Linked DNA regions of Catenuloplanes indicus. The protein of the gene in region 2 interacts with the protein of the main gene of each other region in a pairwise test. Links are inferred from orthologs where the notes say so. Each region holds a gene or a part of one and is shown on either strand. Other genes may lie near its edges.

Region 1 (15,223 bases), 3.5 Mb from region 2 along the record:
ACCTGCTGGACCGCTGCAAGGGCCCGTTCGAGCAGGCGATCAAGGACGCGGGCGTCCGGGTCTCCGACGTGGACCACGTCATCCTGGTCGGCGGCTCGACGCGTATGCCGGCCGTGACCGACCTGGTCAAGCAGCTCACCGGCCGTGACCCGAACAAGGGCGTCAACCCGGACGAGGTCGTGGCCGTCGGCGCCGCGCTCCAGGCCGGTGTGCTCAAGGGCGAGGTCAAGGACGTCCTGCTGCTCGACGTGACCCCGCTGTCGCTGGGCATCGAGACCAAGGGTGGCATCTTCACCAAGCTGATCGAGCGCAACACCACCATCCCGACCAAGCGCTCCGAGGTCTTCACCACGGCCGACGACAACCAGCCGTCCGTGCTGATCCAGGTCTTCCAGGGCGAGCGGGACATCGCGGCTTACAACAAGAAGCTCGGCACGTTCGAGCTGACCGGCCTCCCGCCGGCGCCGCGCAACGTGCCGCAGATCGAGGTCACCTTCGACATCGACGCGAACGGCATCGTCCACGTCAACGCGAAGGACCTGGGCACCGGCAAGGAGCAGTCGATGACGATCACCGGTGGCTCCGCGCTGCCGAAGGACGACATCGAGCGGATGATGCGCGAGGCGCAGGACCACGCGGACGAGGACAAGCGCCGCCGGGACGACGCCGAGGCCCGCAACGTGGCCGAGCAGCTCCAGTGGCAGACCGAGAAGTTCCTGGCGGAGAGCGGCGACAAGCTGCCGGCCGAGTCCCGGGACCAGATCGGCGAAGCGCTGGGCGAGCTGCGCGGCGCGCTGGGCGGCACCGACATCGAGGCGATCAAGACGGCGCACGAGAAGCTGGCGACCGTCTCCCAGCAGGCCGGTTCGCTGCTCTACCAGCAGCAGTCCGAGCAGGCCGGTGCCGAGGGCGCCGCGGGTGCCGGCGCGGGAGCGGGTGCGGCCGGTGCCGCGCCGGGCGGTGCGCGGAACGCGGCGGACGACGTCGTGGACGCCGAGATCGTCGACGAGGACAACAAGAAGTGACCCGACGGTTCACCGTGGGACGTGTGCGAGGTGAGGTGAAGGCATGACCGACGAGCAGCAGAAGCCGGACGACACGGCCGGATCCTCTCCGGAGCGCGAGCGTTCCGGAGAGGGCACCGAGCGGGTCGTCATAAGGGACCGGCGGAAGATCGACCCTTCCGTCGCCAAACCCGGTGCGAAGAAGCCGGAGAAGTCCGAGGAGCCCGAGGTCGTGGAGCCGGACGAGGTGCTCGACGCCGAGTCCGCCACGGACGCGAAGGACACCGCGGAGGCGCCTCCGACCGAGGAGAAGCCCGAGTCGAACGAGGAGAAGGTGGAGCGGGTGGGTAAGCACGCCGCGAAGACGCCTCCCCTCTCCGCTGAGCTGGAAGCGCTGCGGACCGAGGTGGAGGACCGCACCCGCGACCTCCAGCGGGTCACGGCGGAGTACGCGAACTACCGCAAGCGGGTCGAACGCGACCGTGCCGCGGCGAGCGAGCAGGCCACCGGTTCGGTGCTGTCCGCGCTGCTGCCGGTGCTGGACGACCTGGACCGGGCGCGCGAGCACGGCGACCTGGTCGGCCCGTTCGCCAGCGTGGCCGAGCAGCTCCAGGCCGCGCTCGGCAAGTTCGGGCTGGTCGCGTTCGGTGAGAAGGGCGACCCGTTCGACCCGAACCGGCACGAGGCGGTGGCGCACCTCACCTCCGCCGAGGTGACGGAGACGACCTGCATCGACGTGATGCGGCGCGGCTACTCGCTCGGCGACCGGCTGCTGCGACCCGCGATGGTGGCGGTCGCAGACCCGGAGTGAGCTCCCGACCGGCGAGGTGGCCCGTGCATCGGGCCACCTCGCCGGTCATCCAGGCGATGAGCCAGCGAAGGAGGTGGATTGGTGAGTTCCAAGGACTGGCTGGAAAAGGACTTCTACTCCGTTCTCGGCGTGCCGAAGTCCGCCTCCCAGGACGACGTCAAGAAGTCGTACCGCAAACTCGCCCGCGAGCTGCACCCGGACCACAACCCGGGCAACAGCGAGGCGGAGGAGCGCTTCAAGTCGGTATCCGAGGCGTACGACGTGCTGTCCGACGAGCGGAAGCGCAAGGAGTACGACGAGATGCGCGCGCTCTTCGGCTCGGGCGCGTTCCGGCGCAACGCCCGCGCCGGTGGCGGCCCGGGCGGCGGCGCGTTCCCGTTCGACGTCTCCGACCTTTTCGGCGGCGTGAACACCGGCGGTGCGACCGCGGGCGACCGGCGCTTCGGCGGCGCCGGCTTCTCCGACCTCTTCGGATCGATATTCTCCGGCGGGGGTGGCGGCCGGCAGGGCCCGTCCCGCGGCCGGGACGTCGAGACCGAGGTGACCATCGACTTCGGTGCCGCGGTGCGCGGCACCACCCTGCCGATCACGCTGCGCGCGCCCGGCGTCTGCGACGTCTGCCACGGCAACGGCGCGAGGCCCGGCACCCAGCCACGGACCTGCCCGACCTGCCGCGGTTCCGGCCTGGTGCAGCGCAACCAGGGCTCGTTCAGCTTCTCCGAGCCCTGCAAGGACTGCCAGGGCGTCGGCACGATCGTGGACGAGAAGTGCCCGGAGTGCCACGGCACCGGCGGAGTGACGAAGACCCGCACGATGAACGTCCGGCTGCCGGCCGGCGTCGCGGACGGGCAGCGGATCCGGCTGTCCGGCCGCGGTGAGCCCGGTGAGCGCGGCGGATCGCCCGGCGATCTCTACGTGCTGGTCAAGGTGCGCCGCGACGAGCTCTTCGCGCGTAGCGGCGACAACCTGACGCTGACCGTGCCGATCACGTTCGCGGAGGCGGTGCTCGGCACCGACCTGCGCGTACCCACGATGGACGGCGCGGTGACGCTCAGGGTCCCGCCGGGTACGCCGAGCGGCCGGGTGCTGCGCGCCCGCGGCAAGGGCGTGCCCAAGCGGGACGGCGAGGCCGGCGACCTGCTCGTCACGCTCGAGGTTCAGGTGCCGAAGGACGTCTCACCCGAGGCCCGGGACGCGCTGCGCACGTTCGCCGAACGCACGCCGGCCGCATCCCGGGAACACCTCGAGGCACGGGTACGCAGAGCTGGATAGGACGAGGTGACACCGTGGACGCGCGCATCCGCATCGCGATCGAGGGAGTCTCGGACGCCAAGGTCTTGATCATCTCCGTGGCTGCCCAGATGGCCGGCATGCACCCCCAGACCCTCCGCCAGTACGACCGGCTGGGTCTCGTGCAGGCCGGCCGGGCCGCCGGCGGCGGTCGCCGATACAGCGCCCGCGACGTGGCGCTGCTCCGCGAGGTGCAGCGCCTCAGCCAGGAGGAAGGCGTCAACCTGGCCGGCATCAAGCGCATCATCGGCCTGGAACACCTCGCCGGCGACCTCCAGGAACAGATACTCGAGCTCCAGGAGGAACTGGCCGCGGCCTACCGCCGCATCGCCGAACTCGAGGCGATGGCCGCCTACCCCCGCCGCGACCTGGTCCCGACAAGCCAGCGTTCCACCGCACTGGTGGTCTGGCGCCCGCGGGAACGGCCGCAGTAGCACTTCGGCGAGCTTTACGAAGATCAAATTTCTGATCTTCCCGCTTCCGGCGTGGTTCGGCCCGCATGCTCCCGCGGGCCAACCTCGCCGGCCGGCAAGACTCCGCTGGCTCCGCTTCCCGCCCGGCACCGGAGCCGTTCCCGCACACCCCCAAACAACCCCACACCCCCGCAACACCACAGTCCCGCCCCCACTTCTCGGGCCGCGCTTCTCGCGCCGCGCCGCGCTTCTCGCGCCGCGCCGCGCTTCTCGCGCCGCGCCGCGCTTCTCGCGCCGCGCCGCGCTTCTCGCGCCGTGCCGCGCTTCTCGTGCCGCGCCGCGCTTCTCGTGCCGCGCCGCGCTTCTCGTGCCGTGCCGCGCCGCGCCGCGCCGCGCTTCTCGCGCCGCGCCGCGCTTCTCGTGCCGTGCCGCGCTGCTGACGTCGCGCCGTGCTTGTCGCGCCGTGTCGAGCTTTGGGCGCCGTGCCGCGCTGCGTTTCTCGCGCCACACCGCGTTTCTTGTGCCGCGCCGGGCCTTGCGCGCCGCGCCTCTCGCCCCGTCGTCTTGCGGCGTGCCTCTCGCGCCGTGCCGCACGGAACCCTTGCTGCGTCGCAATGTCCCGCCATTGTGCGGATCAGGCCTGCGGTGCCACGCCATAGGCCGCGTGGCGCGCGTCATCAATGTGCGTGACCCGCTGCCGGGTTGTCTGGCAATGGCGGGTTGAGGCGGGGTTCCCGTCCGGCGTCTGGGATCAAATCTTCCGCAGTCTGGGATCGAAGATCTTTCCAGTCCGTGTTGCTGTTTCCGCCCGCCTGAAACAGCAACACGGACTGGAAGGATCTCGGCTCGTGCCGGTGGCGAGCCTGACCAGCCGTGCGTCGTCATGCGAAACGTCGATATAGCGCGGCTTGGTGTCGTGCGGCAGTTGCGGGTGACAGGACGGCCGCGTGCAGACTCGGCGTGGTGGGGGTTGGGTCTTTGGCCGGCCGCGGCGGGACCGGCAGGGAGGAGCGCCAGCGACGACCGGTGCCCGCGGGAGCATGCGGGCGGCACCACGCCGGAAGCGGGAAGATCGCTCTCTGGGTTTGGATCTTCGTGGTTGTGACGTCGAGGCCGGGAGGGGAGCGCCTCGGGGATGAGATGCAGCCCTAAAGGCGAAATGTCGGATTTTTGCCCGAGCTGGGCGGTGAGCCGGTTATGGTCACCCAGGGTGCGCGACGACGGGTCGCGAGGCCGATCGGCCTGTCATGACGGCTCGCGGCGCCGGTTCGGGCGGGGATCCACGGGGGCTCCCCGCCCGGGCCAACAACATTGAGCGGCCGGAACGCTCAGCCGAGTCGGCGGGACTGGCGGACCAGGCCGCCCTCGCACCAGTCGTGGTAGTCGAACAGTTCCGGGCGAGCCAGCAGGACCCGGGCGTTGTGGGCCCAGATTGCCATCAGCTCGTCGCCGTCGTCCTCCGCGGTCTCGACCAGTTTCCGCAGCCGCCGTTTCGGGTGGGCGCGAAATTTTGTCCGGATGCCGTCGGCCGCGTAGATGTACAGGCAGTGCAGCGCGAAGCGGCGGGCCGGGCAGGTGCGGTCCATGGCCAGCTCGAAGAGGGTGCCGACCAGCCGGTCGCCGGACACGAGGAGATCCCAGTCCGCGGGCATCGACTCCAGCGGCACCGAGTCGGGCTGGTAGGCCCATGCGCGGAGCTCGGCGGCGCTGGGATCGACCGGGTTCGCGAAACCGTGGAAGCTCGACTGTTGCACGCTCACCATGCGACTCCAGTCCGTGGTCACACCCAAAGCTCATTGCGGCGACACGGTAACTCGCCGCTACCGCCGACCGGAACCCGGGCGGCGTGCCATTTCCGGGAATTGCGTCAGAGGCTGGTGTCGGTCTGCGGTATCGGGTGCGCCGGCACCGTGGCGGTCCGCCGGCGCAGCATGGCCTTGAACCACTCGGTGTCCGGGATGCGGGCCAGCATCGGGCCGGTGATCACCGTGATCAGCACGTAGGCGGTGGCCAGCGACGCCAGCTGCGGTTCCACGCCGGCCGCCACCGCCAGCCCGGCGATGACGATGGAGAACTCGCCGCGCGGCATCAGCGCGAGCCCGGCGCGGAACCGGCCGGGCAGCGCGATCCCGGCCCGTTTCGCGCCGAGGTAGCCGGTCAGCACCTTCGTGCTCATGGTCAGCGCGGCCAGCGCCAGCGCGGGCAGCAGCACGTGCGGGATCTCGGCCGGGTGGGTGGACAGCCCGAAGAACACGAAGAAGACCGCGGCGAACAGGTCGCGCAGCGGCGTCAGCAATTCCACCGCGTGGTGCGCGACCGGGCCGGAGAGCGCGATGCCGACCAGGAACGCGCCGACCGCGGCGGACACCTGGAGCTTGTCCGCCAGGCCGGAGACCAGCAGCGTCACGCCGAGCACGCCGAGCAGCAGCGCCTCCGCGTCGTCCGCGGCGATGAACGCGGAGATCGCGTTGCCGAACCGGATCGCCACCAGCAGCACGACCACCACGGTCGCGACCGCGATCACCAGCGACGTGGCGCCCGCGGCCAGCGACACACCGGCCAGCACCGCGGTGAGGAGCGGCAGGTAGAGCGCCATCGCCAGGTCCTCGATCACGAGTACGGAGAGGACCACCGGCGTCTCGCGGTTACCGAGCCGGCCCAGGTCGCTGAGCACCTTCGCGATCACGCCGGACGAGGAGACCCAGGTGATGCCGGCCAGCACCAGCGCGGCCACCCAGTCCCAGCCCATCAGCAGCGCGAACGCGGCGCCGGGCAGCGCGTTGAGCACCGCGTCGATCAGGCCGGCCGGTGCGGACGAACGCAGGTTGCTGACCAGCTCACCGGCCGAGTACTCCAGGCCGAGCATGACCAGCAGCAGGATGACGCCCATTTCGGCGCCGACCTCGATGAACTCCTCGCTGGCGGAGAGCGGCAGCAGGCCGCCCTCGCCGAACGCCAGGCCGGCGATCAGGTAGAGCGGGATCGGGGACAGCCCGACCCGCCGCCCGATCCGGCCGAGCAGGCTGAGACCGAGGAGGACCGTGCCGAGCTCTATGAGGAGTATGGAGAGGTCGTGCATACGCGGCTCAGCCGTCCGGCTCCGTCTCGGCCAGGATGGCCGCGACGCCGTCGAGCCCTTCCCGGGTGCCGACGACGACCACGACATCACCGGTCTGGAAGGCGAACGACGGCACGGGGGAGGCGATCACCTCGCGGTCGCGGAGGACGGCGACGATCGACGCGCCGGTGCGGGTGCGGGCCCGGGTGTCGCCGAGCCGGCGGTGTGCCCAGGGCGAGCCGGCCGGGATGGAGATCTGCTCGGTGAGCAGCCCCGCGGCCTGCGAGCGGAGACCGGCGAGCTGACCCAGCATGAGCGAGGCGCCCAGCAGGTCGGCCAGCGCCTCGGCCTCGTCGTCGGTGAGCGGGAGCGAGGCGATGCAGGCGTCCGGATCGTCCTGGTCGTAGAGCACCAGGTCGCGACGGCCGCTGCGGTGGGAGACCACGCCGATCCGGCGGCCGGACGCCATGACCAGGTCATGACGCACGCCTATGCCGGGGAGAGCTGTCTGTTCGACCCTTACTCGCACGGGATACACGCTACCCAACGGTTTCCCGCCGTCCGCGGACGGATCACCTGTGTGGGAACCTCGCCGCCACCTCGACACTTGTCATCTAGGACCGAGCGTTTCATGATGATCGCCCTCCGGAGGCGGATCGTGCCGAAAAGTCGCAGGTTGATCGCATCGTTGCTCGCAGTCGCGCTGCTGCTGACGGCCGCGGTGCTGCTGCACCGCCCGCCTTCGGCGACCGAAGATCAACCCCCTTCGACGGTACGCCGTGCGACCGTCGCCGTCCCGCCCGGCATCAGCGGTCCGTCGATCCAGTTCGTCGACCGGAACGCCGGCTACGCGCTGTTTCACGGGTGCGAGGAGTGCCCGGCCACGATGTTCGGCACCGTGGACGGCGGCGTCTCCTGGCACCGGATCACGCACCCGGCGACCGGCCGGGTCGCGCTCTACGGTTCGCCGCGGGCGCTGGTGCTGTGGTGGATGAGCCGCGACGTGTGGCTGATGTCGACCGACCGCGGCGCGAACTGGACCCGGATCGAACCCTGGCTCGCGCCGTACCGTGGTGCCCGGGGTCTCTTCCAGTCGGGCGAGAACGGTCAGGTGGTGTTCTGGCGGGACGGCCGGCCGCAGCGGGTGCCGGAGCCGCCGCCGCTGCCGTTCGTGAGCGCGGTCGCCACCGGCGCGGACGGCCGGTCCTGGGCGGTGTGCCGGTCGCGCGACGGCGTGCTGGCGGTGCTCTCCGTGGACGGTGGCAGGAGCTGGACGACCACGCCGGTGCCGCAGCAGGGCGGCTGGCCGGTCTCGTTCAGCGTGCTGATCTCCGCGGACGGCCGGGACGTCTGGCTGGTCGGCACGCCCGGCGACCCGTACGCGTTCCCGCTGATCTGGACGTTCGTGGCGGGCCGCTGGCTGCCGGTCTCCCCATCCGGGCGCCCGCCGACGGTCACCGCGGTGGTGCCGGTAGGCGGCGGTGCGCTGGTGGTCGCCGGCCTGGGCGGGATCGGCGCGGTGCGCCACGGCCGGTACTGGCCGATCCCTGATTGGCCCGCGCGGGACCTGCTGACGCTGCTGGAGGACGGCACGATCGTCGCGCAGGACGGCACGTCGACGTGGCTGGGCGCCGGGTTCGACACGGCCCGGCGGTGGACCCGGATCGACCTGAATTCGGCCGGATAAACCCGCGGCGTGACGTGGGCAACCCAGAGTTGAGTGGAATAGACTCAACTCCGGTGGTGTCATAGAACGCGGACACCACGCTTGAAGGTAACCACCATGGGGAGCCGATGAACGCCGAACGCCTTACCACCAAGAGCCGCGAAGTCATCACCGCCGCGGTGGCCGACGCCGGCCAGCGGGGCCACGCGACGGTCGAGTCCTGGCACCTGCTCCTCGCGCTGCTCGACACCGGCGGGTCCACCGCCACCGGGCTGCTGCGCGCCGTCGGCGCCAACCCCGCGGACGTCCGCCGCGCCGCCGCCCGCGCCCTGGAGAACCTGCCGTCCGCGCGCGGCTCCAGCGTCGCCGAGCCCAGCCTGGCCCGCGAGTTCGCGAACGCGGTGGGTGCCGCCGAGCAGATCGCCCGCCCGCTGGGCGACGAGTACACGTCGACCGAGCACCTGCTGGCCGGCCTGGCCCGGGTCGGCGGCCCGGTCTCCGAGCTGCTGCGCAAGGCCGGTGCGACGGAGGAAGCGCTGGTCGCGGCGTTCCCCGCGGTGCGCGGCGGCGACCGCCGGATCACCTCGGCCGACCCGGAGCAGACCTACCAGGCGCTGGAGAAGTACGGCATCGACCTGACCCAGTCGGCCCGGGACGGCAAGATCGACCCGGTCATCGGGCGCGACTCGGAGATCCGCCGGGTGATCCAGGTGCTCTCCCGGCGTACCAAGAACAACCCGGTCCTGATCGGCGAGCCCGGCGTGGGCAAGACCGCGATCGTGGAGGGCCTCGCCCAGCGCATCGTCGCGGGCGACGTGCCGGAGTCGCTGCGCGACAAGAAGCTGGTCTCGCTGGACCTCGGCGCGATGGTCGCCGGTGCGCAGTACCGCGGTCAGTTCGAGGAGCGGCTCAAGTCCGTACTGGAGGAGATCAAGAACTCCAACGGCCAGGTCATCACGTTCCTCGACGAGCTGCACACCGTGGTCGGTGCCGGCAAGGGCGAGGGCTCGATGGACGCGGGCAACATGCTCAAGCCGATGCTGGCCCGTGGCGAGCTGCGGATGGTCGGTGCGACCACGCTGGACGAGTACCGCGAGCACATCGAGAAGGACCCGGCGCTGGAGCGCCGTTTCCAGCCGGTGTTCGTCGGCGAGCCGACCGTGGAGGACACGATCGGCATTCTGCGCGGGCTGAAGGGCCGCTACGAGGCGCACCACGGCGTGGAGATCACGGACGGTGCGCTGGTCGCGGCCGCCAGCCTCTCCGATCGGTACATCGCGGACCGGTTCCTGCCGGACAAGGCGATCGACCTGATCGACGAGGCCGCGTCCCGGCTGCGCATGGAGATCGACTCGCGCCCGGTCGCGATCGACCAGCTTCAGCGCACCGTCGACCGGATGAAGATGGACGAGCTGGCGCTGGCCAAGGAGACCGACGCGGCCTCCCGCGACCGGCTGGAGCGGCTGCGCCGCGACCTCGCGGACCGGCAGGAGGAGCTGACCGTGCTCACCACGCGGTGGGAGCGCGAGCGCGGCGGCCTGAACCGGGTCGGCGAACTGAAGAAGAAGATCGACGAGATGCGCGTCGACCTGGAGCGCGCCCAGCGCGAGACGAACTGGGAGCTCGCGTCCCGCCTGCAGTACGAGGAGATCCCCGCGCTGCAGCGGGAGATGGAGACGCTGGCCGGCGAGCCGCTGCCGGACGAGCCGCCGATGGTCAAGGAGAAGGTCGGCGAGGACGAGATCGCCGAGGTGGTCGCGGCCTGGACCGGCATCCCGTCCGGCCGGCTGATGGAGGGCGAGACCGCGAAGCTGCTGCGGATGGAGGAGTCGCTGCAGTCCCGGGTGATCGGCCAGGCCGAGGCGGTCGGCGCGGTCTCCGACGCGGTCCGGCGGGCCCGCGCGGGCATCGCCGACCCGGACCGGCCGACCGGATCGTTCCTGTTCCTCGGCCCGACCGGCGTCGGCAAGACCGAGCTGGCCAAGGCACTGGCCGGCTTCCTCTTCGACGACGACCGCGCGATGGTGCGCATCGACATGAGCGAGTACGGCGAGAAGCACTCCGTCGCGCGCCTGGTCGGTGCCCCGCCCGGTTACGTCGGCTACGAGGAGGGCGGGCAGCTGACCGAGGCGGTGCGCCGCCGGCCGTACTCGGTGATCCTGCTCGACGAGGTGGAGAAGGCCCACCCGGACGTCTTCGACCTGCTGCTGCAGGTGCTGGACGACGGCCGCCTCACCGACGGCCAGGGCCGCACCGTCGACTTCCGGAACGCGATCCTGATCCTGACGTCGAACCTCGGCTCGACCATCATCTCCGACATCACACTGCCGGAGGACGCGCGCCGCGAGGCCGTGCTGTCCGTGGTGCGCGGGCACTTCAAGCCGGAGTTCCTCAACCGGCTGGACGACATCGTGGTGTTCCACGCGCTCACCGGCGTGGAGCTGGCCTCGATCGTCGACATCCAGCTCGACGCGTTGCGCCGCCGGCTGGCCGACCGCCGGCTCGGGCTGGAGGTCACCGACGGCGCGCGGACCTGGCTGGCCGAGCGGGGCTACGACCCGCTCTACGGCGCCCGCCCGCTGCGCCGCCTGGTCCAGTCCGCGATCGGCGACCGCCTGGCGAAGGCGCTGCTCGCCGGCGAGGTGCTGGACGGCGACACCGTCAAGGTGGACGCCAGCCCGACCGGTGACGGCCTGATCGTCGGCGTGGCCTGAGCCCCACTACGGGAAACCGATGTCTGAAGGGCCGGGAAAGTCCCGGCCCTTTGGATTGCAATCTCGACAAGGCGCTTCTTCCCAGATCGCGGAGGGTGACAGGGCTTGCTACCGTCTGCGGCCAGCGGGACTTGATCGGCCTGGGAGGGGATCGCCGGCGTGAACGGTGGCAGTGCGTATTTCGTGGTCGCTCTCGGCTGCGTGCTCGTGGTCGTGGGCATCGTGGCGCTGGTCATCGCCTACAACAAAGCCCAGCGGAAGCCGGCACCGGCGCCCGCGGCGAAGGGCACCGACCCCTTCCACACCAAGGACGAGGACGCGTTGCGCGGCGACCCACGCACGCTCGCGCCCGGCGACATCGTGGAGATCCGCGGCACCAGCTGGGCCGTGCGCGGCAGCCTCCGGCTCACCGAGGGCTCCTGGGGCTGGACCGAGCACCTGATCGACGACGCGAACGGCGACCAGGCCTGGCTCTCCGTCGAGGAGGACCCGGACCTGGAGGTCGTGCTCTGGCGCGAGGTGCCGGACGTGACCGCGAAGCCGGGCGCGGCCACGGTCGACGTGGACGGCCGCCGCTACACCAAGGACGAGTCCGGCCGCGCGCAGTTCACCTCGACCGGCACGACCGGGCTGAACGAGACCGGCACCGTCAAGTACCACGACTACGAGGCGAAGGACGGCGCGCTGCTCTCCTTCGAGTCGTACGGCGACTCCGGCAAGTGGGAGGCCGCCCGCGGTGAGTCGCTGGTCCGCGCCGAGTTCCGGATCTACCCGCAGGCGCGGTGACATGCTCGTCGACCTGACGCTGCCCTACGCGGACACCACGGCCGCCGACCTGAGTTTCGCGCTCGGCATGCCGCCCGCGCCCGCGCTGCACGTGCTGGAGATCCCCGAGCTGGGCCTGCAACTTCGCCTGCTCGGCGCGTCGCACCAGGTGATGATGGGTGAGCTGAGCGAGACCGTGGCCTGCCTGCCCGGACAGCGGCCGGACCTGCCCGGCACGGTCACCGATGAGCGCTACCGCTTCGCGGCCGAGATCCGCACGCTGACCCCGGCGGAGATGTCCGCCGAGGTGAGCCGGCTGCGCGCGGAGCTGTCCGGGCACCCGCACGGGCTGGTCGGCCAGTTCCCGGGCGACCCGGACGCGATCACCGCGCTGCTGGCCTACCCGGACGGCGCGGACGCGGTCGGGTGGCGCACCTGGCACGCGTACCCGCAGACCGGTGAGCTGGTCGAGACCACCACATCCGTACGACTGGGAGCGGCCGCATGACGAAGCATCGCCGGTGGTTCACCGTGGGCATCGTGCTGGCGGTGGTCGGCGCGCTGGTCGCCGGGTGGGCCATCCTCTACGGCAACTTCTCGGTGCGCGGCTACGTCGATGACAAGTTCCAGCGCTCCGCCTCCAACGACATCGGCGACGACGCGGTGGCGTACGCGTCGAACAACGCGCCGACCGCGGTGGCCGCGCAGATCACCAAGGCCTGGGAGCCGGCCGACGAGGTGGTCGACGCGAGCGGCGTCTACCTGCGGTACGCGGACGACGCGGTGGTCATCCTGCCCGCGGCCGTCGGCTCCCTGATCCTGATCGAGGACATCGACTCGGCGCGGCGCCGGTACAGCGGCCACACCGGCGGCTACTGGGGCTGGGGCAGCGGCAACACCATCCGCGGCGGCGGGCCCGGATCCGGCAAATGACCACCACAATTCTCGAAAGGCGCTGAGTCGATGGATCTGCTTACCGACCTGCTGATCACGCTCTCGTACGGTGTGATCGGTGTGGCCCTGATGGCCGTCGGCTACCTGCTGGTGGACATCGCGACGCCGGGCAAGCTGCACGTACTGATCTGGGCGAACCGGAACAGCAACGCCTCGGTGCTGCTCGCGTCGAACCTGCTCGGCGTCGGCATCATCGTGGTCTCCGCGATCGTGGCCAGCCACAACGACTTCGCCCAGGGCATCGTCAGCACGCTGGCCTACGGCGTGCTCGGCCTGCTGCTGATGGCCGGCGCGTTCCTGCTGCTGGACGCGGTGACCCCGGGCCGGCTCGGCGAGATTCTGGTGGAGCAGGAGCCGCACCCGGCCGTCTGGGTCTCCGCCGTCATCCATGTCGCCACCGGTGCGATCATCGCGGCGGCGATCATCTGATGAACACCGTCGCGCGGCTCGCGGGCACGTTCGCGGTGCTGGCCGTTGCGCTGGCCGGCTGCTCGACCGACAACAGCACCACGGTGCCGCCACCCACCACCGATCAGGCGACCGAGACCGCGCGCGTGCTCGCCGCGGCCACCGCTGTGCAGGGCATGTGCTACGGCTGGGACCTGCGGGCGAACTCGTCGTCCGAGGGTGCGTCGGTCAGCCGCGGCTCCAGCCTCGGCGCACAGGTGCCGGTCGACTCCGACCCCACCCGGTGCCCGGAGTACATCGAGGTCGTCGCGCGGGTCACCTACACGTCGGCCAGCAGCGAGGCCGAGGACTCCGCGTCGATGACCGTGGAGACGAACAGCTCGCGGGTGACCGGTGCGGACCTGGCCCGGCGCCTCGCCGCGATCGGCTTCACCACGAGCGTGTTCATCGACGAGCCCGGCTTCATGACCATGCACGCCGCGCTGTCGCTGCCGCTGGTCACCGCGGAGGCCGGGGCCGCGACACCGGTGCCGGCCACCGGCGCGTCCGCCGCGTCGGCCGGGTCGCTCGCGGCGCTGCCGCCGGCCGGTAACGACTTCCTGCGCGACCGGTGGGGCTTCCTGGTCTTCGCCGGTGGCTTCGTTCTCGCCGGTCTCGCCGCGGCCGGGATCGGTGTGTGGCAGCGTGGCAGGGTGAGCACGCCGCAGCCCGCGCCGACGAAGCGCTGATGGACTTCGCGGGACGGCCGAGGATCGCCCGGGCCGCGGTGCTCGCGGCGGTCTTCGTCTGCGCGGCCTGCGGCCTGGTCTACGAGCTGGCGCTGGTCGCGCTGGGCAGCTACCTGATCGGTGACACGGTCGGCCAGGCCTCCATCGTGCTCGGCGTGATGGTCTTCGCGATGGGCGTCGGCGCGCTCGCGGCCAAGCCGTTCCAGCACCGGGCCGCCTCCGCGTTCGCCGCGATCGAGCTGCTGCTGGCGCTGCTCGGCGGCCTCTCCGTGCTCGGCCTCTACGCCGCGTTCGCCTGGCTCGACCTCTACGCGCCCGCGCTGATCGGTACCGCCTTCGTGCTCGGTGTGCTGATCGGCGCGGAGATCCCGTTGCTCATGGTGCTGCTGCAACGCATCCGCGAGCAGTCCGCGGGCAGCGCGGTCGCCGACCTGTTCGCGGCCGACTACGTGGGCGCGCTGCTCGGCGGGCTTGCGTTCCCGTTCCTGCTGCTGCCCGTCTTCGGTCAGCTGCGCGGCGCGCTGGTGGTCGGCGCGGTCAATGCCGCGGCCGGGGTGATCCTGGTGTTCACGGTCTTCCGCCCGGCGATGAGCCGCCGGGCGAAGATCGGGCTCGGTGCCGGCTCCGTGGTGGTCGCGCTCAGCCTCGGGTACGCGTACGCGGTCGCGTACGACTTCGAGGTGAACGCGCGCCAGGAGCTCTACCGCGACCCGATCGTGCACGCGGAGCGCAGCCGCTACCAGGAGATCGTGCTGACCGAGTCGGTGCCGATCGTCTCCGGCGGCGTCGCGGACACGCGCCTCTTCCTCAACGGCGACCTGCAGTTCAGCTCCGTCGACGAGTACCGCTACCACGAGGCGCTGGTGCACCCGGTGATGGCCGGGGTGCGGGGCGACGTGCTGGTGCTCGGCGGCGGCGACGGGCTCGCGCTCCGCGAGGTGCTGGCGTACCCGTCCGTCACGTCGGCCACGCTGGTCGAGCTGGACCCGGCCGTGGTGGCGCTGGCCCGGACCCGCCCGGAGATCCGCGCACTCAACCGCGATTCCTTCGAGGACCCACGGGTACGGGTGGTGGAGGCGGACGCGTTCGCCTGGCTGCGCTCCGCGGCCAGCCGGTACGACGCCGTGGTGGTGGACATGCCGGACCCCGACGAGACCGCGACCGCGAAGCTCTACTCCGTCGAGTTCTACACGCTCGTGCGCAACGTGCTGGACGAGGGCGCGAGCATGGTGGTGCAGGCCGGGTCGCCGTACTTCGCGCCGAAGTCGTTCTGGTGCATCGAGGCGACGATCCGCGCGGCCGGGTTCGGCACCACGCCGTACCACGTGGACGTGCCGTCGTTCGGCGACTGGGGCTTCGTGCTGGCCGCGCCGGACGCGCCCGGCCCCGCACTGCGCACCGAGCCACCGGCC
Region 2 (15,160 bases):
CCCGGTGGTGCCCAGCAGCAGGCGCTGCCGGGCGGCCCCGGTGCCGAAGCGCCGCAGGCCGGACAGCGCGGTCAGTACCCACTGCAGGTCGCCGTGCCGGATCAGCGCCGGCGTCACGGCCGCGACCAGGTCGTCGACGAGTTCCCAGGCCGGGCGGGCACGCCCGGTCCGCAGGTCGAAGAGGTCGCCGTCCAGGCCTTCCCGGGCGGCCCGCCAGTGCGCCGCGTGCACCACGCAGTCCGCGATGTCCGGCACGTCCTCCTCCGGACCCGCCACGATCGTGGCGACCAGCGCCCGCAGCAGCGCGGCGATCAGCACGGTGTCCCGCGCGGTGGCGCAGACGTCGCCGACCCGGATCTCCACCGTGGGGTAGCGGTCGGAGAGCCGGGCGTACCAGAAGACCATCCCGCGGTCGATCATCGCGCCGGACTCGACCAGGGCGGCCACGGTCGCGTCGTACTCCGCGGCCGAGCCGAACACCGGGGTCGGCCCGATCGTCGGCCAGCGCTGGATCCGCACGCCGCGCCAGCTCGCATGCCCGGTGTCCGCGCCGTCGAAGAACGGCGAGTTCGCGGTTATCGCCTGGATCAGCGGCAGCCAGACGCGCAGGTGCGCGCAGACCCGCACGGCCACCTCTCGATCCGGCACGCCGACGTGCACGTGCAGGCCGCACAGCGCCGGTTCGCGGGCGATCGCGCCGAACCGCGCCGCCATGGTCCGGTAGCGCTCGCCCTCCGGGACCGACAGGTCCGGCTCGCGGACCGGCGTGGCGCCGATCGCGGTCAGCTGCGCGCCGAGCCCGCGCGCGGCCAGCGCGGCCGCCCGCCGGTGCCGCCGCAGGTGGTAGGAGAGCTCGGCGAGCTGGGTGCAGACCGGCGTGACCATCTCCACCATGCTGCGCCGGAACTCCGGCTGGCCGAACGCGCGCACGGTGTCCGGCAGCGCTGCCCGCACCAGGTCCGCGATCGGCGCGTTCTCGCCGGTGTGCGGGTCGAGCAGCAGGAACTCCTCCTCCACGCCGAGCGTGGGCGTGACCGGCTCGGCGGTCAGCATGCCGGGCGCGGCGCCCGGCAGCGTGTCGCTCATCAGGTGCCGGCCCCGGTGCGAAGGGGCAGCGTGACCGTGGCGCCGCGGCCGATCGGCTGTACCCCGGCCAGGCCACGGTCCCGGGCCGCCGCGAAGTAGTCGCTGGCCGGTGAGGTGAAGACGGTGAAGTCCTCGTGGTGGATCGGCAGCGTCAGCCGCGGCCGGATCACCTCGGTCAGGTCCGCGCCCTGCCGGGCGTCCATGGTCAGCAGCATGCCGAGCAGCCGGGTGCCGCCCAGGTGGATCAGCATCGCGTCGATGTCACCGCACCGCCGCGGCACCTCGGCCAGCATCGGGCGGTGCAGCGTGTCCCCGGTGACGTAGAGGCGCAGCCGGCAGACCTCGTCCTCGAACAATTCGACCACCGAGCCCATCACGTCCGGCAGCAGCCGGTCGACCACGCCGGGACCGTGCCGGCCGGGCACCGCGGTCACCCGCAGCCGCTGCCGGCCCTGTGACATGTCGTGGTTCTCCCAGGTCGGCAGCCCGTGCGCGGCCGGGAACCGCTTGCGGCGCAGCTTCTTCCCGGCCTGCGGCGTGGTGAGGATCGGCAGGTCAGGTGCCAGCCCGCGGCCGGCCGCGCTGTCGAAGTGGTCGGAGTGCAGGTGCGACAGCAGCACGGCGTGCAGCGGCGGCAGTTCGCCCAGCCCGATGGCCGGGTCCAGTACGCGCTTGGTCCACGCGCCGTAGCCGAGGTGGTAGCGACTGCCGGCCGGCCGGAACGCCGGGTCGGTCAGCAGCGTGAAGCCGCCGAGCCGCAGCAGCGTCGTGGCGTTGCCGATGTACGTCACGCTCGCCTGGATGGTCATGGTCAGGACCATTCCGAGCGGGAGGCGGTCAGCACGACCACGGCCAGGCGCTCCGCGTGCCGGTACGCCTCGCCGTCCAGCTCCTCGTCGTACACGTCCGGGTCCACCTCCCGGTAGGACCAGGTCAGGTCGGTGTTCTCCAGGCGTTCCGCGGCCGCGGCCCGCAGCGGGTCCTGACCGTCGACGATGCCGGCGCCGCTGAACAGCACCAGCGAGCCGCCCGGGTCGAGGCGCTCCACGGCCGCGTCGATGATCGACAGGGACAGGTCGTGTCCGCCGGAGCCGCCGCCGTCCCGGTACGCCCGCCCGGCCGGGTCGATCATGAACGGCGGGTTCGAGATGATCAGGTCGAACGTACCGTCGATGTCCTTGAGCAGGTTGCTGTGGCAGGCGCGGACGCTGCGCGCGTCCGCGAGCGCGGTGTTCACCCGGGTGTACTCCAGCGCGGTGTCGTTGATGTCGACCGCGAACACCTCCGCGGCCGGTGCCCGCTTCGCCACCGTGATCGCGCCGGCACCGGTGCCGCAGCCGATGTCCACGGCCCGCCGCACCGGCCGGCGCCGGTGCATGACGTGCGCGGCCGCGGCCTCCGCCATCCGGTACGTGTCCGGGCCGAAGAACACCGACTCCGCGTCCGTGGTCGGGAACGCGGAGTGCACGAACAGCTCGTCGTCGTACGTGGAGAAGCGCACCCGGCTGCGCCACTCGTCGCCGTCCCGGTCCAGCACGTCCGCCGCGTCCATCAGGTCCACGATGTCGTCCGGCAGCACGCCCGGGCCGAACGGCCGGCTCCAGCCGAAGACGCCGCGCAGGTCCGTGGCGCGCGCGTTCTCCGGGCGGCGATTGACCCGCTCGTGCGTGGCGGGCGTGACGGTGGTGAACGCGTATCCGGCCGCCTTCAGCGCGGCCCCGAGGCTCAGCAGGTGTTCGGGCTTGGTCATCGGCCCGGGATGCCCCACGATGCCCCGTTCAATCGTGTGTTTTGCGCTCCGGTTTGCCGCCGGTCCGCCGGGGCATCCGGTACCACATGGACCTCGCTGGCACGACCGTACGCGCGCTGCTGACCGCGACGGTGCTGACGCTGCTGAGCGGCTGTGTGGTGGTCACCTCCGGTGGGTTCGAGGAGCCGCCGCGGCAGCCGGGCAACGCCGGGGACGGGTTCGGCGCGACCGGCGCACCGGTCTCCCCGGACGAGGCGAACCGCACCGCCGAGAGCGCGCTGACCGACGTCGAGCGCTTCTGGAGCGGCGCGTACCCGCAGCTGGCCGGCGGTGCCGCGTTCCAGCCCGTGCGCGGCGGCCACCACCCGTACACCCGCAACGACCCGCCGCCGGCCTGCGGGGACGCGCCGGGGGAGTACCAGCCGAACGCGTTCTACTGCCCGGCCGGTGACTTCATCGCGTGGGACGCCGAGGTGCTGCTGCCGCAGCTGCACGCGGACTTCGGCGCGCTGCTGACCGGCGTGGTGCTGGCCCACGAGTACGGCCACGGCGTCCAGGCCCGGCTCGGCGTCACCGATGCGCCGACCGTGGTGCTCGAGCAGCAGGCCGACTGCTACGCCGGTGCCTGGGTCGCCGACGTGATCGCCGGGCGGTCCACCGGCTTCGCGGCGCCGTCCGCGCAGCAGCTGGACGACACCGTCGCCGGGATCCTCCAGCTGCGCGACGAGCCGGGCACGTCCGCGACGAACCCGCAGGCGCACGGCAACGCGTTCGACCGGATCCGCGCGTTCCAGGACGGCGTGGAGGAGGGCGTGCGCCGGTGCGCGGCGTACGACGCGGAGAACCTGCCGATCACCGAGGTGCCGTTCACCAGCGCGCAGGAGGCGGCGACCGGCGGCGACCTGCCGTACACCCAGACGATCGAGCTGCTCGGCACGGACGTGCAGGAGTACTGGGCGCGCGCGTACCCGCGGATCGCCGGTGGCGCGGCCTGGACGCCGCTGCGCATCGTGCCGTTCGACGGCGAGGCGCCGGCCTGCGACGGCCGGACCGCGCCGGACGGCGCCGGCAGCCTCGACGGCCAGGCGTTCTACTGCCCGTCCGGCGCGTTCGTGGCGTTCGACGACACCCGGCTCGGCCCGGCGCTGCACCAGCGGATCGGCGACAACGCGCTCGGCATGCTGCTCGGCGGCCTGTTCGCGCAGGCCGCGCAGGAGCGCCGCGGCGGGTCCAGCACCGACCGGGACGGCCGGCTGACCACGGACTGCCTGGCCGGGACCTGGACGAACGACCTGCTGACCCGCGGCGCGGACAGCGACGTCAGGCTCTCCCCGGGCGACCTGGACGAGGCGGTCACCGCGCTGCTCACGCTCGGCCGGTCGGCGCAGAACGCGAGTGCGGGCGCGTTCGACCGGATCGCCGAGTTCCGCGACGGCACACTGGAGGGCCTGCCCGCCTGCGTTCCGTGAGATTCGGTGAAAAATGACCCGGTTGGGAGCGCCGTACCGGGGAAGCCAGGCTTTCCCCCGTTCATGATCCCATTCGGAGGACTGCCGTGAGCAGCACCGTAATCGTGGAAGACCTCGCCCTCGACGAGGACACCCGGGCCACCCAGGCCCTCGCCGCGTTCACCGCGCTCCAGGACGGCGACCGGCGACGCCCGCAGGCCCGGCAGCGGGCGATCGAGGCGTGGCTGCCGATGGCGAACCGGCTGGCCCGGCGTTTCTCCGGCCGTGGCGCGGCCGACGAGGACCTGCGCCAGGTCGCGGCCGTCGGCCTGATCAAGGCGATCGACCGGTACGACCCGGAGGCCGGCGAGTTCGTCGGTTTCGCGGTCCCGACCGTGCTCGGTGAGCTGCGCCGCTACTTCCGGGACCGCACCTGGTCGGTCCGGGTGCCGCGCCGGGTGCAGGAGATGCGGCTGGCCATCATCGACGCGGCCACGACGCTCACCCAGTCGCTCGGCCGCAGCCCGACCGTGCCGGAGCTGGCCGCCCACCTGCGGGTCACCGAGGAGCAGGTGATCGAGGGCATCGAGGGTGCGCAGGCGTACTCCGCGGTCTCGCTCTCCCGCCCGGTCGCCGACGACGGCGACAGCAAGGAGCTCGGTGACCTGCTCGGCGGCGACGACCCGGGCTTCGAGCTGACCGAGTCGCTGCTCGACCTCGGGCCGGCGCTGCGCGCGCTCACCCCGCGGGAACGCGAGATCATCTCACTGCGCTTCTACCAGGAGTGGACGCAGGCCCGGATCGGCGCGCACCTGGGCATCTCCCAGATGCACGTGTCCCGGTTGCTGCAGCGCGCGCTCACCACGCTGAGGAGCCATATGCAGGCATCGTGAGCCGGAACGCCAGGGGCCGGGACCGCCGAACGTGGCGGTCCCGGCCCCTGGCGCGGAGAGCGATGCTCAGGTCAGAGCGTCCTTGATGGTGCCGATGAGGCCGCCACCGGTGGGCGGCGGCGTGCCGTAGAGGCGCGGGTCGCCCGGCGGCAGGATCGGCTCGGGTGCGTGCGCCCGCGGCTGCGGCTCGTACGAGAACGTGCCCTTGCCGTCCGGGGCCGGCCCGCTCGCCCAGCGGCCCTCCGCGGACTCCTCACCGGCCGAGAAGTTGAGCATCCGGTACGCGAACTCGTTCTCCTGCTCCGCGTCCGGGTACGCCTCCGGAACCGGCATGTCCTCCAGGCCGTCTGCCTTGAGCTGCTCGATCGCGGCCGACCACATGTTCTGGTGCATGTGGTCGCGGGCCAGCAGGAAGCGCAGCATCTGCTTGACGCCCGGGTCGTCGGTCATGTGGTACAGCCGGGCCACCTGCAGCCGGCCCTGCGCCTCGGCGGTCACGTTGAGCTGGAAGTCCGCCATCAGGTTGCCGCTGGCCGTGATGTAGGAGCCGTTCCACGGCACGCCGTTGCTGTCCACCGGCAGCGGCCCGCCACCGGCGTGGATGAACTGGGCCGGGTTCTGTCCGCTGTAGATCGCGGACAGCATCGGGTTGTCCTCGGCCGCGGCCTCGTGCAGATTCTGCGGCGCGCCCTCCAGCAGGCGGGCGATCATCGTGCAGATCATCTCGACGTGGCCCATCTCCTCGGTGCCGACGTCGAGCAGCAGGTCCTTGTACTTGCCGGGCAGCCGGCAGGTCCAGCCCTGGAACAGGTACTGGTTGGCCACGGTCAGCTCGCCCCACTTGCCGCCGAGCACCTCCTGCAGCCGCCGGGCGAAGAGCGCGTCGGGACCGTCCGGCTTCGCCTCGAACTGCAGATCTTTGACGTGACTGAACACGGTGGATCCTCCCTGTCGAGTGGTTACGGGAGGACGAGTGCCCGGGTGCCGGGCCTCACCGGGCCAACCGGTGGCCCCGCCGTGACAGCCCGCCGGGACGGGGCAGGAGCACGCCGACCGCGACCCCGGCGGGTACGGTCCGGCGCGCGAACGCCCGGCCGCCGTGCCGCTGCGCCAGCTGCCGGACCAGCCACAGTCCGAGCCCGTGCATGCCGGCCGGCGGCGCGTCCCGGCGCAGCGCCCGGGCCAGCTCCGGCGTGGGCGAGCCCTCGTCGCAGACGATCAACAACAACGACCGGCCGCGGGTACGGGCGTGCAGCGTGATCCGGCCGTCCGCCGGCCCGTGCCGGACCGCGTTGCCGAGCAGGTTGGTCAGGATCTGCCGGGTGTGCCGGGGATGCACGCGGGTGCGCGCCGCCGACGCACTGACCCGCACCGACAGCCGCCCGTCCGGCACGGTGGCGGCGACGGCGGGCACGATCCGGCCGAGCGCGGCGGTCGTGGTGTCGTCCGGCGGCTCGCTGAGCCCTTCCACGATCGCCGCCGCGTGCCGCAGCAGCTCGTCCAGGTGCCGGGTGTGCGCGACGGCGAGCCGCGCCAGCGCCCGCCGGTCGTCACCAGCCCTCGGATCCGGTCCGGTCCCGGCTTCCGGGCCGTCTCCCGGCCGGTGCACCGGTCCTGAGCGGCCGGGACCCGCGGTCGCGGCCCGCCGGTGACCGGTCTCCCGGCCGACGTCGTCGCCATCGTCCGCGCCGTCCTCGCGGTCGAGGGCGCGCAGCAGCGAGCCCAGCATGGTGACCGGCGGGCGCAGCTCGTGACAGAGCGCGCGGAGCACCAGCATCTCGCCCGGTGGCCCGGCCTCCATCGACCGGTCGCCGGGGTCGGCCGCCGGCCGGGCGCCGGGATCGGTCGCGGGATCGGTCGCGGCACCGGAGCCGGCATCGGCCGCCCGGCCGCGCGGCGGGACGAGCCGGCGCGCAAGGCGCAGCAGCGGGCTCACCGGATCCGCCCGCATGTCCGCGCCGCGGGCGGGAATGCGCCCGGTATGTCATCCCCCGCCGTGCGTGTCGTGCTGATCGATGACCATCCGATGTTCCTGCAGGGAATGGAGCTGTTGCTGCCGAAGATCACCGACGGGCGGGCGACCGTGGTCGCCGCGACCCAGGACGCGGCCGCCGCGGCCGGGCTCGTCCTCCGTACCGTGGCGGATCTGGCCCTGGTGGATCTGCACATGCCGCCGCCGGGCGGTGTCCGGGCGATCGCGGCCATCCGGCGGACGGTGCCGCGGACGCGGATCGTGGCGATGTCCGGCGACGAGCACCCGGAGCCGGTGATCGAGGCGCTGCGGGCCGGGGCGGAGGGCTTCCTGCCGAAGACCACGGACGCGGAGGCGCTGCTCACCCCGTTGCTGTCCGTGCTGGACGGCTGGAGCGTGCTGCCCTCCTGGCTGCTCGGCTCGCTGATCACGCCCGCGCCGGCGAACCGGCCGGTGCCGGTGCGGCTGGACGAGGCGGAGCGGCGCCTGCTGCGGTCGATAGCGGCCGGTGCGACCACCACCGAGATCGCCGAGGAGCTGCACGTGTCCGAGCGCACGGTGAAGCGGCTGACCGCGGCGCTGCTGCGCCGGCTGCGGGTGACGAGCCGGACCGAGGCCGCGGCGCTGGCCGGGAGCACCGGCCTGATCTGAGGGCGCATCCGGACCCATCCCTTCGTAGCGAGCGGCGAGCGGGTGCCCGCCACGAAGGGATGCAAACAGGGATCAACCGGTGAACGTGCGGATCAGCAGGAACACGTTGAGCGCGATGATCAGACCGGCGACCAGCCAGGCCGCGGCCGTGGTGACCGGCCGGTTGACGTGCTCGCCGAGCACGTCCCGGCGCCGGGTCAGCAGCACCAGCGGGACCAGCGCGAACGGCACGCCGAACGACAGCACCACCTGGGACAGCACCAGCGCGGTCGTCGGGTCGACGCCGAGCATCAGCACCACCATCGCGGGCGCCATGGTCAGCCCGCGGCGCACGGTCAGCGGGATCCGCCGGCGGATGAAACCCTGCATGACCACCTGACCGGCGTACGTGCCCACGCTCGACGACGCGAACCCGGACGCCAGCAGCGCGAGTGCGAACGCGAGCGCGGCGGCCGAGTCCAGCGTGCTGCCGAGCGCCGCGTGGATGCCCTCCAGCGTGCCGGTGTCGCCGACCGCCCGCCCGTGGAACAGCCGCGCCGCGATCACCAGCATGGCCAGGTTGACCAGCCCGGCCGCGCCCAGCGCCAGCAGGATGTCGACCCGCTGGAAGCCCAGCGCGCGGCGCAGCTCGCGCGGTCCGGAGATGCCCGGCGTGCGCGTCTTGGCCAGCGCGGAGTGCAGGTAGATCACGTGCGGCATCACGGTCGCGCCGAGGATGCCGGTGGCCAGCAGCAGGCTGTCCGCGCCGGAGAACGACGGAACCATCCCGGCGGCCAGCGCCGAGCCCTCCGCGCCGGAGCGCAGCACGGTGTAGAGGAAACCGGCCAGGATCACGCCGAGCATGCCGGCGATCACCGACTCGAACGTACGGTAGCCGCGCTGTTGCAGGCTGAGCAGCGCGAACGAGACCACGCAGGTGATCGCGCCACCGACCGGCAGCGGGACGCCGAACAGCAGCGCCAGCGCCAGCGCACCGCCGATCACCTCGGCCAGGTCGGTCGCCATCGCCACCAGCTCGGCCTGCACCCACAGGCCGCGGCTGACCGGGCGCGGCAGGTGCGCGCGGCACAGTTCCGGCAGGTCGCGGCCGGTGACCAGACCGAGCTTCGCGGACAGCGACTGGACCAGCATCGCCATCAGGTTCGCCGCGACGATCACCCAGACCAGCTGGTAGCCGAACGCGGCGCCGCCGGTGAAGTTGGTGGCGAAGTTGCCCGGGTCCACGTACGCGACCGCGGCCACGAACGCGGGCCCGAACCACGGCGCGGCCCGTGCGACCCGGGTCCGCAGCGTGCCCGGTGCTACGGCGACGGCCTGCTCAACGGCCATCGCCGGCTCCGGCACGGCCGATGTTCCGGGTCGGGCCGGCGGCCCGGCCGGTGTTCCGTGCCGCACCGGCGACGCGGACGAATCCGGCGGCGCGGCTGGCGTCCCTCGCGCCGGCGGCGAGCCAGACGACGCCGAGCAGCGCGGCCGGTGCGACCGCGGCCGGTCCGGGCGTGGCCAGCAGCGCGATCAGATAAAGGCCGATGACGGCGGTACGGCCGAGCATCGCGATCGGCATGTCGTGCCCCCTCTCCTCGCGGGACCGACTTCCCGGCAGGGGCGGCCCGCGTGGGCCGACGCGTGACCCCGGGGGGACACGCGCCGGCCGGCCGGGTCACGGCTCGAAGACCGCGCGCACGCAGCCGTCCTCCTTGTCCTTGAACATCCGGTAGCCCTCCGGGCCCTGATCCAGCGGCATCACGTGGGTGGCCAGGTGCTCGGTCACCAGCTCGCCGCGCGCCATCCGGTCCAGCAGCATCGGGATGTAGCGCTGGCCGTGCATCTGCGCGCCGCGGACGGTCAGGCCCTTGTTCATCATCGCGCCGAGCGGGAACTTGTCGACGAACCCGGCGTAGACGCCGAGCACGAACACGCTGCCGCCCTTGCGGGCCTGGTAGATCGCGTCCCGGACCGCGGCCGGCCGGTCGGTCTGCAACCGCAGCTGCTGCTTGACCTGGTCGTACGCGTGCTGTGGGCCGGGCGTGTGCGCCTCCATGCCGACCGCCTCGATGCACACGTCCGGGCCGCGGCCGCCGGTCGCCTCCAGCAGCGCGGACCCGGTGTCGTCGCGCAGGTAGTTCAGCGGCTCCGCGCCGGCGAACTTCGCGGCCTGGTCGAGCCGGTTGTCGTACCGGTCGATGATCAGCACCCGTTCCGCGCCGAGCAGCACGGACGCGCGCGCGGCCATCTGCCCGACCGCGCCGGCGCCCCAGATCGCGACCACGTCACCCGGCCGCACGCCGCCGAGGTCCGCACCCATCCAGCCGGTCGAGGCGGAGTCGGAGGCGAACAACGCGCGCAGGTCGTCGACCTCGTCCGGGATGGTGAACGCGCCGACGTCGCCGAACGGCACCCGGATGTACTCGGCGTGGCTGCCGGCGAAGCCGCCCATCGCGTGCGAATAGCCGAAGCAGCCGCCGGGGGAGAAGCCCCACAGCGCCTCGGTGATCGCCGGGTTCGTGTTGCCGTTGTCGCACAGCGAGTAGAGCTCCTGGGAGCAGTACCAGCACTTACCGCAGGAGATGAACGAGCTGACCACCACCCGGTCGCCGACCCGGTGCTTGCGGACCTGCGCGCCGACCTCGACGACCTCGCCGACGAACTCGTGGCCGAGCACGTCGCCGCGGCTCATGAACGGGATGTAGCCGCCGATCAGGTGCAGGTCCGAGCCGCACGTGACGGTCTTGCGCACCTTCACCACGATGTCCTGCTCGTTGCGCAGCTGCGGGTCGGGCACGTCCCGGACCGCGAGCTTGTTCACGCCTTCCCAGCACAGTGCCTTCACAGCCGTCCCTCCTGACGTCCGTGCCGGGTCGCGTACGCCAGCGGCGCACCCAGCGGGGTGCGGCGCGTGGTCGGCGGTGCGTCCGGCAGCAGCACCTCACCGGTCTCCACCAGCGTCCGCGTCTCACGCAGCGCGCGGCGCAGCGCCCGCACCGCGTCCGGGCCGGCCTCCACGCAGCGTGCGGCGATCTCGGTGCCGCGTCCGCCGGGCGCCGGGCGCACCCGGACCTGGATCGCCTCGCCCAGGTCGTGCAGCGGCTGCGGCTGCGGCCCGACCTCCTCCGGCTCCCGGTTGACCGTGACGCTGTGCCAGCGGTCATCGGTGGCCCGGGCCCGCCGTATCCGCCGCGTGGCGGCGACCGCGGCCACCCCGGCCGCACCGCCCACCGCGATCGTGACAACCGCGCGTCTCATCTGCTGTCTCCTCTCGACGCCGAGCAGAGCGCGTGCCCCCGGAGTTCTGCTTCAAACGACGCGGTTCGACGGCATCCACGTGGGTACGCGCCGTCGCATGCAGACACGAGTGCGCGCACTGGGCCACCCGGTGCACCAGATGGTCATCGTCTTCCCGCTCGGTCTATTGGTGACCGGCGCGATCTTCGACCTGGTCCGGCTGGTCACCGGCAACGAGATCTTCGGCCAGGTCGGCTTCTGGAACATCACCGCCGGGCTGGTCGGCGCGATCGTCGCGGCCGTCACCGGCTGGCTGGACTGGACCAGCATCCCGGCCGGCACCCGGGCCAAACGGATCGGGCTGCTGCACGGCACGCTGAACGGCCTGGTGCTGGTGCTCTTCGCGATCTCCTGGCTGCTGCGCCTCGACGGCACGCACCAGCCGGGCGCGCTGCCGTTCACGCTCGAGGTGCTCGCGCTGGTCGCGGGCAGCATCGCGGCCTGGTTCGGCGGCGAGCTGGTCGACCGGCTCGGCATCGGCGTGCACGAGGACGCGCACCCGGACGCGGCCAGCTCCCTGACCTGAGACATCAGTCCGAAGGAGAGGAGGAGTCATGAGTGATCGACCGGAACGCGGTGCCGCCGAGGACGGCTACGGCGTGCCCGAGACGGAGACCGAGGAGCGGGCGCATCAGAAGCCGCCGAGCGAGCCGGACCCGGACCGGGCGGAGGAGACCGAGGAGTGACGCGAGCGGTGGGCGCGGCTTCGGGCCGCGCCCACCGCCCTCAGTTCGCCTTCGCCGTGGCCGATGCGGACGGTGCGGGCTCCGCGGCGAACTCCGGGTGGTCGGTCAGGAACGCGGCGAGCGTGCCGTCCTTCGCGGCCCGCAGCATGTCCATCGACGTCGGGTCCAGCACCTCGAAGTACGTACCGTTGATGATCTGGGTGTTGGTCTTGCCGGCGTTCGTCTTGAGCAGCACCATGTCGTCGGCGCGCAGGCCGCGGAGCGTGAAGACGTAGTCCGCGACCGCGGCGTCGCCGGTGTCCAGCACGAACGCGTCACCGGCCGCGGCGACCAGGTCGTTGAGCCGGCTCAGGTCGGTGAGCACGCCGCGGGTGGTCGCCTTCTCGACGATCGCCTTGATCAGCTGCTGCTGGTGCTGCTGGCGGTCGTAGTCGCCGTTCGGCAGGCTCTTCCGGATGCGCGAGTAGTCCAGCGCCTCGGTCGAGCTCATCGTGCGGCAGCCGGCCCGGTGTACGAAGGGCTGCACGCCGTACGGGAGCTGAATGCCGTACGCCTCGGAGTACCAGCCCTGCACGAGCTTGCCCTCGGAGTCGACGCCCAGGTGCGCGGACTCGGCCGGCTCCGCGACGCACATCTCCACGCCGCCGAGCGCGTGGATCACGCTGGCGAACCCGTTGAAGTCGATGATCGCGGCACCGTTGAACTGGATGCCGGTCGCCTTGTTGAGCGTGGTCGCCAGCAACTCCATGCCCCGGCCGAGCTTGGTCAGCCGGTCACCGCCGCCCGCGTACCCGGCCGAGAACGCGGTATTGACCTTGTCGCTGAGCCCGGCGAAGTTGTTCTTCGGGTACGCCGGGACGTCGACCAGCCAGTCCCGCGGGATCGAGATCAGGTACGCCTTGTCGTGCGTCTCCGGGATGTGCAGGATGATGATCGTGTCGGAGCGCACCGAGTCACCGTCGCTGCCGCCGCCGTCCGCCCGGGCGTCGATGCCGACCAGCAGCAGGTTTATCGCGCCGTCGATCGCCTCACCCGGCTCGCGCTTCGGCGCCCTGGCGTCCCCCTCGATCAGCGTGGTCTGCGGGATCGACTCGGTCGCCTGATTGATCAGCACCCGCGCGCCGATCACCGTTCCGGCGCTCGCCACGACCAGCACCGCGGCGAGAATGAGCACGATCCGCGCCCAGAACGGAATCTTTCGCCCGAATGCCATCCCCGGTGCTCCCCCCTCGGTGTGACGTTCCTGTTCCCTGTTGACATCTCGGGAAGTCGTCTGGAGCCTAAATCGATCCGCAAAGCGACGCACGTCACACCCTTGCCATCGTCAACCGTAAATGACTAGCGTGGCGTCTTCCGGCGTTCTCCGGCTTTCGGGAGTGTGCACATGGTTCGCACGGACCCGCTGTGGGCGCGACTGCTCGTGATATTCGGCGCGGTGCTGATCGTCCTGAGCGGTGGCACGCTGGTCGCGGCACACACCGTGATCAACCGGGTGACCGGGTCGTTCACGCCGGGTTCGCTGCTTGAGGGCGCCGCGGACGCGCAGGACGGCCCGGCCGGCAACGACATCGACGGCGCCGTCAACCTGCTGCTGGTCGGCATCGACGCCCGGCCGGAGGGCTCCTCGGAGACCGCCGTGCTGTCCGACACCATCATTGTCCTGCACATTCCGCAGACGCATGACCAGGCGTACCTGATCTCCATACCGCGGGACTGGCTGGTGGAGATCCCGCCGTACGGGAAGGCCGATTTCGCGGGTGGCGCGTACAAAATCAATTCCGCCTTCTCGTACGGATATCAGGTCGAAGGGACGGAACTGGAGAAACGCTCCAGCGGCATGACGCTGCTCTCCACCACGCTCAACAAGGCCACCGGCATCCGCTTCAACGGCGCCGCGATCATCGACTTCGCCGGCTTCGCCGGCGTCATCCACGCGCTCGGCGGCGTCGACATGTGCGTCGACGAGGAGGCCGAATCCGCCCACCTCGGCGTCGACGCCGCCGGCAAACTCGTCCAGGGCTGGTACTCCGAGGACTACGGCATCCAGCTGCCGGCCGGCGTCACGCCGCTGGTCCACAAGAAGGGCTGCCGGAAGATGAACGCCACCGAGGCCCTGGACTACGCCCGCATCCGCAAGAGCCTCAGCGACGGCGACTACGGCCGCCAGCGCCACCAGCAGCAGCTCATCAAGGCGATCGTGAAGCAGGCGACCTCACGCGGCGTCCTCACCGACCTCGGCAAGCTGGACAGCCTGGTCAAGGCGGCCGGCGACGCGTTCGTCCTGGACACCGGCGGGGTGCCGCCCGCGGACTTCCTCTTCACGTTCAAGGGCGTGGCCGCCAGCGACCTGACACTGATCAAGACGAACGCCGGGAACGTGAACACGGTGCTGGTCGACGGGATCGCCTACGAGGACCTCGACGCCAAGTCCCTGCAGATGCTCGCGGCGGCGAAGTCGGGAACGCTGAGCACGTTCCTGATCGAGAACCCACAGTTCATCGCCCGATCCTGACCGCGGAGCTCGGGTCTCCTCAGCCCCGGGTCGGCGGGCCCCGGAAACGACAGCGGGTGGCCCAGCGGCGGGAATCCGCTGGCCACCCGTGAGCGTCGTCGTCGGGGGACGTCAGGACTTGAAGGCGTCCTTGACGTGCTCGACGGCCTGCTTGACGTGGGAGCTGCTCTGGTCGGCCTTGCCCTCGGCCTCGAGGTCGCGGTCGTCGGTAGCGCGGCCGACGTGCTCCTTGACCTTGCCGCCGGCTTCCTCGACCTTGTTGTCGATCTTGTCATCGGTGCCCATGACGACCTCCGTGTGGTGCAGGCCCGAATCGGTTCCGGGCCGTTCACTGTTCCGGCTACCCGGGGTGCCGGTCCCGGAAACCACACGGTGGTCAGTCGTCGCCCTCCAGACCGGACCAGCCGGCCGGCGACTCGGGTTCGGCGGAGTCGTCCGTACCCGCGGTGATGTCCTTGCCGACCGCGGTGTCCTCGTGCTCGGCGGCGAAGTCCGGGTCGGGGTCGGTCAGGTCGCCGGCGGGCTGGCCGAGCGGTGGCAGCTTGTCGGGGGGAGTCATGAGGGGCGGCTTCCCGGCCGGCGGCCCGGTAAACGCTCGCATGATGCGCACGGCGCCGGGTAGGGGAGGGAGAACCCGATGAAGGAGGTTCACCATGCCGGCCCGTGAGGACATGCCGAGCACGCTGAAGCGCTCGCCGAAGAAGGCACAGGACACGTACGCGAAGACGCACGACTCGGCCGTGGAGCAGTACGGGGAGGGTGAGCGCGCGCACCGGACCGCGTTCTCCGCGGTCAAACACTCGTTCGAGAAGGTGGGCGACCACTGGGAGCCGAAGGAGAAGAAGGGGCCGAGTGACGCGAAGGCGGCGGGCGGGCGGGC

Evidence for each region.
Region 1: the proteins of J2S42_RS07325 (region 2) and grpE interact in binary tests that used the Escherichia coli proteins (3 or more experiments, as listed by UniProt). The link is inferred for Catenuloplanes indicus from one-to-one orthologs.

Annotation. Positions count from the first base shown.
Region 1 is NZ_JAUSUZ010000001.1:5,038,642-5,053,864, forward strand. Bases 1-2,941 are described here. They hold grpE (nucleotide exchange factor GrpE), read left to right. Parts: upstream 1-1,068; coding sequence 1,069-1,815; downstream 1,816-2,941. Other genes in these bases: dnaK (molecular chaperone DnaK), read left to right, coding at 1-1,025; dnaJ (molecular chaperone DnaJ), read left to right, coding at 1,897-2,941. Outside these bases: more of dnaJ, read left to right, coding at 2,942-3,087; J2S42_RS22695 (heat shock protein transcriptional repressor HspR), read left to right, coding at 3,102-3,539; J2S42_RS22700 (hypothetical protein), read right to left, coding at 4,847-5,278; J2S42_RS22705 (cation:proton antiporter), read right to left, coding at 5,386-6,597; J2S42_RS22710 (cation:proton antiporter regulatory subunit), read right to left, coding at 6,605-7,105; J2S42_RS22715 (sialidase family protein), read left to right, coding at 7,253-8,263; ATP-dependent chaperone ClpB, read left to right, coding at 8,371-10,956; J2S42_RS22725 (DUF4178 domain-containing protein), read left to right, coding at 11,116-11,742; J2S42_RS22730 (DUF2617 family protein), read left to right, coding at 11,744-12,229; J2S42_RS22735 (DUF4247 domain-containing protein), read left to right, coding at 12,226-12,654; J2S42_RS22740 (DUF350 domain-containing protein), read left to right, coding at 12,685-13,104; J2S42_RS22745 (hypothetical protein), read left to right, coding at 13,104-13,811; J2S42_RS22750 (polyamine aminopropyltransferase), read left to right, coding at 13,811-15,223. UniProt on the Escherichia coli protein: Participates actively in the response to hyperosmotic and heat shock by preventing the aggregation of stress-denatured proteins, in association with DnaK and GrpE. It is the nucleotide exchange factor for DnaK and may function as a thermosensor.
Region 2 is NZ_JAUSUZ010000001.1:1,555,261-1,570,420, reverse strand. Bases 7,002-9,879 are described here. They hold J2S42_RS07325 (Nramp family divalent metal transporter), read right to left. Parts: upstream 9,130-9,879; coding sequence 7,873-9,129; downstream 7,002-7,872. Other genes in these bases: J2S42_RS07315 (zinc-dependent alcohol dehydrogenase), read right to left, coding at 9,461-9,879; J2S42_RS07320 (hypothetical protein), read right to left, coding at 9,119-9,364; J2S42_RS07330 (response regulator), read left to right, coding at 7,174-7,800; J2S42_RS07335 (sensor histidine kinase), read right to left, coding at 7,002-7,128. Outside these bases: J2S42_RS07365 (carboxylate-amine ligase), read right to left, coding at 1-1,053; J2S42_RS07360 (MBL fold metallo-hydrolase), read right to left, coding at 1,086-1,895; J2S42_RS07355 (methyltransferase), read right to left, coding at 1,898-2,836; J2S42_RS07350 (neutral zinc metallopeptidase), read left to right, coding at 2,923-4,305; J2S42_RS07345 (SigB/SigF/SigG family RNA polymerase sigma factor), read left to right, coding at 4,392-5,177; J2S42_RS07340 (manganese catalase), read right to left, coding at 5,244-6,113; more of J2S42_RS07335, read right to left, coding at 6,169-7,001; more of J2S42_RS07315, read right to left, coding at 9,880-10,630; J2S42_RS07310 (hypothetical protein), read right to left, coding at 10,627-11,043; J2S42_RS07305 (DUF2231 domain-containing protein), read left to right, coding at 11,141-11,608; J2S42_RS07300 (hypothetical protein), read left to right, coding at 11,637-11,768; J2S42_RS07295 (LCP family protein), read right to left, coding at 11,809-12,981; J2S42_RS07290 (LCP family protein), read left to right, coding at 13,153-14,280; J2S42_RS07285 (CsbD family protein), read right to left, coding at 14,392-14,565; J2S42_RS07280 (hypothetical protein), read right to left, coding at 14,657-14,839; J2S42_RS07275 (ChaB family protein), read left to right, coding at 14,934-15,160. UniProt on the Escherichia coli protein: H(+)-stimulated, divalent metal cation uptake system. Involved in manganese and iron uptake. Can also transport cadmium, cobalt, zinc and to a lesser extent nickel and copper. Involved in response to reactive oxygen.